2 regions of the Shewanella sp. ISTPL2 genome follow, and region 2 is predicted to be linked to the other one. Evidence: predicted binding sites of a transcription regulator. Region 2 holds the regulator's gene; the other holds the start of a gene.
The links. The regulator MetJ, encoded in region 2, represses methionine synthesis genes. The targets are predictions, from matches to a motif close to TAGACGTCTAGACGTCTA.
Positions count from the first base shown of each region.

Region 1 (5,851 bases), 650 kb from region 2:
GCTTTAATGGCAGGAATTTGCACCAGCGCTTTATCTGTCATCACGTCGGCAATCGGTTGATCTTCCTCAACCCAATCACCTTCGCTCACTAACCATTCAACTAGCTCACATTCAACAATGCCTTCGCCGATATCTGGGAGTAAAAACTCTTCAATACTGACTGATGAATGGGATGACGTGGTCGCGTTTGTGACTGCCACTGGCTCAGTCACTTTTGCAGTCGTCGCAGCAGGTTCAGCCGTAACAGATTCGCCTGCGATTTCAACGGCATCTTCAATTTTTACGGCATAGAGCGGCGCATGCACTTTCGCAATATCGCCCTTGGCGTAATACAGTTTAGTGACCACGCCCGCAAAAGGCGCAGGGATTTGCACTAAGGCTTTGTCTGTCATGACATCGGCAATAGGTTGGTCTTCAACGACTGTGTCGCCTTCTTTGACCAGCCATTCAACCAACTCACACTCCACAACACCTTCGCCAATATCCGGCAAAATAAAATCTTTAATCATACCGGACTCCTAGAAGGTCACTGATGCTTTGATGGCTTCAAACGTTTTGAAAGCATCTGGCATGTATTCTTTTTCATGAATGAGTGGGTACGGGGTATCTAAACCACAAACGCGGCTGATGGGCGACTCTAGATACAAGAAGCATTCTTGCTGAATCGTCGCCGCTATCTCACCAGCAAAACCACCGGTTAATGGCGCTTCATGGTTAACCAGTAAACGTCCGGTCTTTTTGACTGAATCGGCAACGGTATCAATATCCCAAGGTGACAAGGTGCGTAAATCGATAACTTCACAGGAGATCCCTTCTTTAGCGGCCATGTCGGCGGCTTTTTCAAGGATTTCCATTTGCGCGCCCCACGCCACTAAGGTGATGTCTTTACCTTCGCGAACCACTTCAGCCTTACCCAGTTCAATTTCATAATCGCCCGCGGGCACTTCGCCAACCGATGCACGATATAAACGCTTAGGCTCAAAGAAGATCACCGGATTTTTGTCACGGATTGACGCCAACAGCAGGCCTTTGGCTTGCTCAGGGTTGCGTGGCACAACGACTTTTAACCCCGGCGTCTGGGTAAAATAGGCTTCAGGTGATTGTGAGTGATAATGTCCGCCCGCGATGCCGCCGCCATAGGGCGTACGGAACACTAATCCACCGACATCGAACTCATTACCGCTACGGTAACGGAACTTAGCCGACTCGTTGACGATTTGATCGAACGCCGGAAAGATATAATCGGCGAATTGAATTTCAGCCACGGCGGTCATGCCATTTGAGGCTAAACCATTGGCAAAACCGGCAATACCTTGTTCTGTCAGCGGCGTATTAAAGCAGCGAGCGCGACCGAATTTTTCTTGAAGACCAGAGGTGGCGCGAAATACCCCGCCAAAGTGGCCCACATCTTCACCAAAAACCACCATGCGTTCATCGGCTTGCATGGCAATCGACAAGGCCTCATTGACGGCCTGTAACATATTCATTTCAGCCACGGCTTATAGTCTCCCTGCACTTTTTGGATAGGCTTGCGGATATTTCTTGATATGTTCTTTAAGCTCGGCGAGTTGCTTTTTCAGCACTGGCGTCGGCTTGTCGTACACATCTTCAATAATTTCATCCAGCATAGGCACAGGAATTTTTTCAGCCACTTTTACCGCAGCCAATACTTCTTCACGATATTTTTCATGCAGTTTCACATCATCCGCTTCAGCCAACCAACCTTTGTTGATAAGCCATAATTTGAAGCGTTTAACCGGATCGTGTTGCTGCCACTTGGCTTCTTCATCTTTCGAGCGATAACCAGAGGGGTCGTCTGAAGAAGAGTGCGCGCCGAGACGATAAGTCATGGCTTCAATCAGCACAGGCGCATTATGCTCAATCGCATAGGCGCGGGCTTGCTGAGTTGCGGCTAACACGGCCAACATGTCATTACCATCAACACGAATGGTGTGCATGCCATAACCGACACCACGGCTGGCAATACCGTTACCGGCAAACTGCTCTTCAGTGGGGGTAGAAATCGCGTAGCCATTGTTACGACAGAAGAAAATCACTGGGCATTTCAGTACCGCGGCCATGTTTAGGCCAGCATGAAAATCCCCTTCCGATGCAGCGCCTTCGCCAAAATAACAAACCGCGACTTTGCGCTTACCTTGCATTTTTAAGCTGTAGCCCACACCAGTCGCCTGCGGGATTTGCGTGGCTAACGGTGAAGAAATCGTTTGATAATGCAATGCCGCACTACCGTAATGGATTGGCATTTGTCGACCTTTACCAAGATCTTTCTCGTTACTGAACATCTGATTCATAAACTGTTCAGTGGTAAAGCCGCGATAACGCAGCGCCGCATGCTCGCGATATTGCGCGAGGATCACATCTTCTTGATCGAGTGCGGCCACACTGCCGACAATCGCCGCTTCTTCACCCGTACAGGTCATGTAGAAGCTGATGCGCCCTTGACGCTGGGCGCCAAGCATACGTTCATCAAGTACCCGAGTGAATACACAGGTATCGTAAATTTTAGTGGCTAAGGTTTCATCTATCACAGGCAAAACCGCGGTTTCATAAGTGGTGCCGTCGGCTTGTAGAATTCGAAGGATAGGAATGTGTAGCGATGCCTTATCCAAGAAGCCGACACGGTGCACTGTATCAGTGTTGAGTGTTGCTTTGCTCATATTGTGCTCTTGTTATCTCATTACGCATCAAAGCGTTTTGATGCGTCTGTTTATACGAATATGCCCGACGAACATTACGTTAACGTAAACTACCTATCAACCATTGGCATAGCTCAAACCACAAGTTATCCCTGCCACGCATGTATATATTGCTTTACAAGCCTAACGCACGTCCGCATTCACCGCAGGGATCAGGCAAATCACAGTGCGATTGCCAATAGGCACTTTGGCATTAGGGAACACGACAGACTCAAACTCATGTTCCACTTTAATTTCTTGCCCACCTTCCCGCGCTAAAACAAAGCCCTTCGGGAAAGATCTGAAGTTTTCGACATCAGTTGCGAAGGTAAATTCAAAATCATCGAAATGTTTATTGATGACGCGGCACACTTGGTACAAGTTAACCTTATCGGCATCAAATGCATCCAGCTCCAACGGCTTAGCGGTGATCAAGCGCATGAACATTTCATGGGTCGCGATAAAACGCGTCATGTCGTTCTGCCCCATGGGATACACTTTGCCAAGCTCAATGGTAAAGGCATCGGCACCGTAGCGTTCAGAGGAAAAATAACTGAAGGTCGTGGTCGGTTCGTGGTGGAAAAGTACTGTATCGACGCCGCTTGCGGCTAAAAACATAATTTGCTCGCCGCTAAAGGCGCGCCCTGGACGGTAGGGATAGATAGCGAACTTTTCATGCTTCGAGGCGCGCATCGCCGTGTGCAAATCATAATGGATGCGCTGACGTCCATCGGCAACCGTAGTATAAAAACGATCGACATAGGCTTCGAGTTTTTTTGCGCGTACTCGCTCAGGGTTCACTAACCCTGGTGGATTGGAATGCTCACCACTAAAGAGACGATTCATGTTTTCGTCAATAATCCGCGTGCCGTTATTAATCGCTAATGGGTTACCAATGAGAAATAAAGTGCGCTGCTTTGCGATGATCTTTTGCTGTAGAAGTTGTTTAATTAAGCTATTGCAGAGTTCAATGGGCGCGGTCTCGTTACCGTGAACACCGCAGGAAAGCACAATATCTTTTCCTTCATTCTGTATTGGTTCGAAAACAATAACACCGGTATCCCACACTTCCACTTGAGTATGATCGCCTAAGTTAAATGAAAATTCGCCATCGAACTGTTCAGGATGGGCTAAGGTGAGCGCTAAAAAATCCTTTGAATCTAACAGAGCTTGTAACACAGAATTCTCCTTATAATGGTGTGTAACAGTATTGGCGCAATAACATAAGTGCTGGCAGTAAATAACCTCTTAAGCATTTTTCTCACCGCGGTTAGTCTCACTCGCACCTAAAAAACGGCTTCAATACTAACACATGTTTTTAGTGCTGTTCTCAGACATTTATTGCCGTAGGACCCAGTTTTAAGCGGAATGACATTCAACTAAGCTGATTGTTAAATTCTCAGGACATTCCCTAAGAATTTCCCATGATAAATATTCCAACTTGAGGCTTGCTTTTGCACTCAAGTTTTATCACAATCCTTAGCCATCTAGACTTCTATTGGATTTAATTATGGCGTTAGCAACCTTTGGTGCCGGCTGTTTCTGGGGCGTAGAGTATTTTTTTAGACAAGTGAACGGCGTATCCAATGCCACCTGCGGCTATATGGGCGGCAATAATGCGGCGACGAGCTATGAAGAAGTCAAAAAAGGCAAAACGGGCCATGCCGAAGTGGTGCAAGTGGAATTCGATCCCGCCCTTGTCAGTTATGAAGACTTGCTCGATGTATTTTGGAAAAACCATAATCCTACGAGTCTGAACATGCAAGGCGGAGATATTGGCACTCAATATCGCAGCACTATTTTCTTCCACGACCGTGAGCAAAAAGCGGCCGCAGAAGCCTCAAAGTTAGCTTTTGCCCGCTCGGGCCGTTGGGGATTACGCCATATCGTCACTGAAATAGTGCCACTTCAACAGTTCCATGTGGCTGAGGAATATCATCAAAATTACATCGATAAGAATAACTTACCGAGTTGTCATATCGAGTACTAAATACGGTCAAATCAGTATTAGATTAACTATTCACAGCTGAATTAGACACAAACAAAAATGCACTCAAATCTGAGTGCGTTTTTTATTTTGAGACGTTAGCTAAACCTACTACTGCATTAAGCGTTTAGCGCCTTATCAATTAATGCCTGCGCATCTTTGATGATTTCAGCTAAATGCTGCTCACTGATAAAACTTTCGCCGTAGATCTTAAATAACGCTTCAGTGCCCGATGGACGCGCCGCAAACCAACCATTCGCCGTAGTCACTTTGATGCCGCCAATCGCCGCATTATTGCCCGGCGCATGGGTTAACACGTTTTCGATTTTCTCACCTGCAAGCACAGTGGCATTTAAGGTATCAGCATTGAGCAAAGCAAACTTGGCTTTGTTTTCAAGACTGATTGGGCTATCGATACGCTTATAGAAACTTTGGCCAAATTGTTTTACTAACTCTTGGTGACGCTGACCTGGGGTTTTACCTGTCACTGCAAGAATTTCTGCGGCAAGTAACCCTAAAATGAAGCCGTCTTTATCTGTGCACCATGTGCTGCCATCACGGCGTAAAAATGCCGCGCCAGCACTCTCTTCACCGCCAAAGGCGATTGTGGCTTCGGCTAAACCGTCAACAAACCACTTAAAGCCCACTGGCACTTCGAGTAACGTTTTGCCGTGGAAAGCACAGATTTTATCGATAAGCGCACTCGATACTAAGGTTTTACCTATGGCTAAGGTATCGCTCCAATCTGGTCTGTGTGTCAGTAAATAATCAATAGCGACCGCAAGATAATGATTCGGATCCATCAAACCCGTACCAGGGCAAACTATGCCGTGACGGTCATAATCGGGATCATTACCAAGGCATAAATCAAAGGATTCTTTATGGGCGAGTAACCCGGCCATCGCGTAGGGAGATGAGCAATCCATGCGGATTTTGCCGTCTTTATCCAGCGGCATAAAGCTAAAGCTTGGATCAACCTTATCATTGACTAAGGTGATATCGAGCCCATAACGCGCGGCAATCGGTGCCCAGTAGAAAATCCCTGAACCACCGAGCGGGTCAACGCCGATACGCAGCTTAGCGTTAGCAATCGCCTGCATGTCGATAACATTTTCTAAATCAGCCACATAGGGCGTGATCAAATCAATGGCGTTGACATAGCCTGATG
Region 1 covers NZ_JAAPAV010000001.1:1,612,714-1,618,564, reverse strand. Annotated here, with positions in the region: gene HUB64_RS07260 (dihydrolipoyllysine-residue acetyltransferase) at 1-509, opposite strand, end outside; gene HUB64_RS07255 (alpha-ketoacid dehydrogenase subunit beta) at 519-1,496, opposite strand; gene HUB64_RS07250 (thiamine pyrophosphate-dependent dehydrogenase E1 component subunit alpha) at 1,500-2,678, opposite strand; gene astE (succinylglutamate desuccinylase) at 2,841-3,875, opposite strand; gene msrA (peptide-methionine (S)-S-oxide reductase MsrA) at 4,207-4,686, shown strand; gene pgm (phosphoglucomutase (alpha-D-glucose-1,6-bisphosphate-dependent)) at 4,803-5,851, opposite strand, start outside.
Region 1: the regulator MetJ is predicted to act here: its motif matches at 4,177-4,194, upstream of msrA (peptide-methionine (S)-S-oxide reductase MsrA).

Region 2 (5,851 bases):
AGGTATCCACTGCGGTAACTTACTACCGCACGTTACTGCTCCTGTGTGTGGCATGACAGTGCACACCACGGGCGTCACGCTGGCAAAGCGCTAATCGGAGGCTTAAATGAATAAACGATATGTAATGGTGCACGACGAGAATAAGTGCATCGGCTGCCAAGCTTGTAACGTGGCGTGTCGCAGTGAAAATTGCGTACCCGAAGGCGTAACTCGTCTGCAAGTGCGTGTGGAAGGCCCCTTTGGTGAGATGCCCAATCTGCATTTCAAATATCACAGGGTATCTTGCCAGCAATGTGAAGATGCACCCTGCGTTAAGGTGTGCCCAACAGGCGCGGCCTATGTGGGTGAAGACGGCATTATCTCTATCCATACCGAGAAGTGTGTCGGCTGTATGTACTGTGTGGCAGCGTGCCCTTATAAAGTGCGCTTTATGAACCCAGAAACCAAGGCGGCGGATAAGTGTAACTTCTGTAAAGACAGTCGTTTAGCTCGGGGTGAAGAGCCAGCGTGCGTGACTGTGTGTCCAACCGATGCCTTAGTGTTTGGTGATGCTAATGATCCAAGCAGTGAAGTGGCCATCATGCTCAACACTAAAATCACTTACCAAGATAAAACCCATTTGGGTACAAAACCTAGGGTATATCGCGTTCCTACCAAAAGAGGGGGGATTTGATTATGAACAATACTTGGGGCGACATGGCGCAATATGATCCTGTCACTTGGCACTGGGTCATCGCCGTTTACCTGTTTATGGCGGGTTTATCCGCGGGCAGTTTACTGATTGGCATTGGTTTGCGCTGGGCGAATAAGGAACTCAGCGCGGGAGCTGAAAGCAGCATTCTTAAGGCGGCAGCCATTATTGGGCCTGTAGCAATTAGCTTAGGTCTAGCTTGTTTAGTGTTTGACTTAACCAAACCATTCCACTTTTGGTTGATCTTAATTCACTATAACTTCCAGTCTGTGATGGCAATCGGGGTGCTGGCGCTGCTGGCGTATTCTCCCTTGGCCTTTGCATACGCCATTATTGTGCTGCGGGATGACTTACCAAAATGGGGTTTGGGTTTCCTAACACCTATCGCTAAGTTACTTATGCCATTTCGAAAGCTGATTGAAGTATTGTTGTTTGTCCTCGCTATTGGCGTAGGGGCTTACACTGGCTTCTTAATTTCGGCGATGAATGCCTATCCTATGCTCAACACTGCGGTACTGCCTGCGCTGTTTTTAGTGTCAGGTCTATCGGCGGGCGCTGCGGCAAATGCGGTACTGGCGTTGCTGATGTTTAAGACTGACAGCCACGACAAAACTTTAGTGAAGATGCACGGTTTAGAATTGCCTGTGATGGCGATTGAAATTCTGTTCCTGTTCATGTTGTTCTGCGCCTTGTACTTCAAGGGCGGCGCGGCGGCTGCGGCCTTAGCATCGTTAACGTCTGGGTTATGGGCAAGCGTGTTCTGGATAGGCGTTGTCGGTATAGGTTTTGGTATTCCATTGCTGTTTATGCTGCTACCCGCCGCGACTCGCCACACTAAGGGCGCGATGATCATGGTGGCTTGTGCGAGCTTAACGGGCGTACTCGCCTTAAGACACTTTATTGTGTACGCAGGGCAAAGCTATTTAAGCTGAGTGTAAGCTGACTTTACATATTGATAGATAAAGAAAAAGCACTGGCAATGTCAGTGCTTTTTTATTGTTTGAATTTTGAGAAGGTTTGCCAGTACAAGCGGGACGCTTATTGGGGTAAGAGTTCGATAACTGACTTCACCGTTAGCACTAAGGCGCTGATACTGCACAGGACTAACGTCGCCATCTTTGTCTTCTCTTTATCGACACGGCCCACTAATCGCCCTGCGACTAAGTAACCTAAAATCACTGAGGGGAGCAGCATCAACGACAGCCACAGATGTTTTAATTCTAATAAGCCAGTGATCGCTAAAATGATCAATGCAATCATGGAGCTAAAAATGAAGAAGGCCGACAGGGCAGCGCGAAACTGCGAGGCATCTTTGCCTGCCAACAAAATCGCCATCGGCGGGCCACCAATCGCGGCGATATTGCCGAAGATCCCTGAAACCACGCCCGCACCGAAGAGGGTTTTCTTATTCACTGGCAGGCTGAATTTATACAGGCTGAGGATCACTGCGACAGTCACAATGGCGGCGATGGATAAACCGAGTATGGGTTGAGGCGCAAACAGTAATAAACTCGCGCCGATAAAACCGCCGGGCACGCGACCTAGGAGCGCATATTGCAAGCCATTGAATTCTAAGTGGCCGCGCTCACGCACTAAGGTCAGCAGGGCGATGGAGAAACCCATAGCAATAACAGGCGCAGGTACAAGTTGTGGATCGACGATATACAGCAAAGGACTGGCGACAACCGCAAGCCCAAACCCAATCAGACTTTGGGTTAATGCGCCCAGAAACACGACCAGCGAGGCTAAGGCGAGTGTCTGTGGATCTATCATAGAAAACATAGGATTTCCTATATCCCAAACCACCTCAAGATAGTGAAATTTAAAGTTTGAAGTCGCTTGGGTATAAACAAAAAGGGATCGTTAACGATCCCTATTGATGAGCACTGTGATATGACTTTGAAAGCGACGAGTCGCTATTCCATGTCTTCCCACTCGATTCCCATTTGATCCATCAACAACTTGGCTTCTGCGGGAATGCTGTCTGGGTTATCTTTTGACAGATCTTCATCGTTGGGCAATGGCTGGCCAGTGTAGGCGTGCAAAAATGCCTCACACAACAGCTCGCTGTTGGTGGCGTGACGCAAATTATTGACCTGACGACGAGTACGTTCGTCCGTGAGGACCTTAAGCACTTTGAGCGGAATAGACACAGTAATTTTTTTTACTTGTTCATTCTTCTTGCCATGTTCAGCATAGGGGCTGATGTATTCCCCATTCCATTCAGTCATTGACTCACCTGTTATAACGCTAAATTCGGGGCAGATTTTAAACCCTTACAAAGAACAGTCAAATTATTGCTACTATTTCTTTGTGATTGCAAACAGATTTCTTTATGTTCAGACGTCTAAACGTCTTAACGCCTATTGACGATGGCGTTGGGCTTAGGTACATTTAGACGTCCAGACATCTCTATCAGTCTATCGAATTTAGGAGTCCACCCATGGCAGAGCGTCAATTAGCCACACTGGCAGTGCGTCAGGGTATCGAAAGCGATACTCAATATGGCGCAGTTGTGCCACCGATTTATTTGTCGACTAATTACGCCTTCGATGGTCATAAAAATCCCCGCGAATTCGATTACAGTCGTTCAGGCAACCCAACGCGCTGCATTTTAGGTGAAGCATTAGCGCAATTAGAAAAGGGTGCCACTGGCATAGTGACCTGCACTGGCATGGCGGCCATCACCTTAGTGACCACTTTGCTCGGCCCCGATGACTTATTAGTTGTGCCCCATGATTGCTATGGTGGTTCCTACCGTTTATTTACCAACTTGGCGAAGAAAGGCCAGTTTAAGCTGATTGTGGTCGACCAAACCGACAGCCAAGCGTTAGCCGCCGCCATTGCGCAGAATCCTAAGATGGTGTGGCTCGAAACCCCATCGAACCCGTTATTGCGTGTGGTGGATATCGAAGCCATTGCTAAGGCGAGCCATGAGGTCGGCGCGCTAGTGGTGGTCGATAACACCTTTTTATCGCCGATATTGCAACAACCCCTATTGTTAGGCGCGGATATCGTTATCCACTCCACCACTAAATATATCAATGGTCACAGCGATGTGGTCGGCGGCGCTGTGGTCGCCAAAGACGCGCAAATCGGCGAAAGCTTACATTGGTGGTCGAACACTCTAGGCTTAACGGGGTCGGCCTTCGACAGTTATCTGACCCTGCGAGGCCTGCGTACCTTAGCTGTGCGTATTCGCGAGCATCAAACCAATGCCCAGCGTATTATTGAGGTATTAACGCAAAGCCCTGTGGTGAGCAAAGTTTATTACCCCGGTCTTGCGGATCACCCAGGTCACGCCATTGCGGCCAAGCAACAACAGGGCTTTGGCGCTATGCTGAGCTTTGAGCTCAAAGGCGGCGAGGCCGAAGTGGTGGCCTTTTTAGGTGCACTCAGCTTATTTAGCGTGGCGGAAAGTTTAGGTGGTGTCGAAAGTTTAGTGGCAGTGCCTGCCACTATGACCCACAGAGCCATGGAGCCGCAAGCGCGCTTCGAGGCTGGTATTAAGGACACCCTATTGCGTCTATCGGTGGGTATTGAAGATGCCGCCGATTTAGTTGCAGATATTCAAGCAGGATTAGCCGCCGTTGCGGCTTGTCAGTAGAGGAATAATAGATGGCACGTTGTCACTTACATAAATTTGGTGGCTCCAGTTTAGCGGATGCCGATTGTTATCGCCGAGTCGCCCATATCCTGTTAACCCACGGTCATAGTGATGATCTCGTGGTGGTCTCTGCGGCGGGTAAAAGCACGAATTTCCTGTATAAATTATTAGCGCTGCGTGATGCGGGTCAGCTATGGCAAGAAGAATTACAAGTGCTGATCAGTTACCAACAGGGGTTGATTGAGCAGTTGTTGTCGAATGAACAAGCCCGCGATCTGCGTGAGCGTTTGGCCACTGATAAAGCGCAACTCATCAGCCTGTTGTCCTTAGACGAGCGCAATGAATACCAAATCAACCATGTGGTGAGCTTTGGCGAACGTTGGTCGGCACGTTTAATGGCGGCGCTACTGCGCGAATCTGGCGTGGCGGCAAGCCATGTGGATGCCTGTTCAATTTTAGTGGCCGATGAAGCCGCTGTGCCGCAAATTCGGGTACAAGAATCCCGCGCTAAAGTACAAGCCCTATTAGCCGCGCATCCCAATGAACGCTTAGTGATCACAGGTTTTATCTGTGCTAACGAGCGTGGCGATACCTTGTTACTTGGTCGTAATGGTTCAGATTTTAGCGCCAGCCTGATTGCTAGTCTCGCCGATATCGAGCGCGTGACCATTTGGACCGATGTGGAAGGGGTGTTCAACGCCGATCCTAATAAAATCAACGATGCCAAGTTACTGAAAAGTATGTCACTTGCCGAAGCCGATCGCCTAGCGCGTTTAGGCTCGCCAGTATTGCATTCGCGCACTTTGCAGCCGTTATTCAATACCGAAGTGAGCTTAGCGGTGCGTTCAAGTTATGCGTCCCACACCGACTTTACCTTAATCGCGCCCCACAGTTCGTCGGCGAGCGCGCCTGTGGTGACTAACCTCAATGCTGTCGTCCTGTTCGGCTTTAAACTCACAGGGGAGTTAACTCGTTTATTAGATTTATTGATTGCCGCGGGTTTAACGCCATTGGCCCATTGGACCTCTGCCCATCAAAGGGTTGAACTTGCCTATACCGCTGAGAATCAAAAACAAGTTCAAAGATTACTCGATGCCGAGGCAGAAGCATTAGGGATCAGCGATCAGCAGATCAACACAGATTTTGGTTTAGTCGCATTAGTGAGTGCCGACGCCGAACATTATCGTCGTAGCTTTGCCCGTTTACTGAGCCGTGATGCTAAACCTTTGTTCAGTGGCGATTTAAGTTTAGTGACGTTAGTGCCCCAGTCACAGGTGAATCTGTTAACCCAAAAAGTCCACCGCCGCTGCGCTGGCCCGCGTAAACGCATTGGTGTCCTGCTGCTCGGTGTGGGTAATATCGGTGAGGCTTGGATCGATCTGTTTAAGTCGGTTTCACCATCATTGGACCATGAACTCGAAGCCAGTGTTGAGTTAGTCGGTTTAGTCAGTTCGAGTAAAGCCTTGATTAAATCAACTGGGATTAATCTTGCCGCGTGGCAAACAGAGTTTAATACTGAAGCAACGCCTTGGCAGTATGAACATTTATTCGAG
Region 2 covers NZ_JAAPAV010000001.1:960,429-966,279, forward strand. Annotated here, with positions in the region: gene phsA (thiosulfate reductase PhsA) at 1-94, shown strand, start outside; gene HUB64_RS04335 (4Fe-4S dicluster domain-containing protein) at 107-673, shown strand; gene nrfD (NrfD/PsrC family molybdoenzyme membrane anchor subunit) at 676-1,623, shown strand; gene HUB64_RS04345 (sulfite exporter TauE/SafE family protein) at 1,730-2,473, opposite strand; gene metJ (met regulon transcriptional regulator MetJ) at 2,608-2,922, opposite strand; gene metB (cystathionine gamma-synthase) at 3,135-4,298, shown strand; gene HUB64_RS04360 (bifunctional aspartate kinase/homoserine dehydrogenase II) at 4,310-5,851, shown strand, end outside.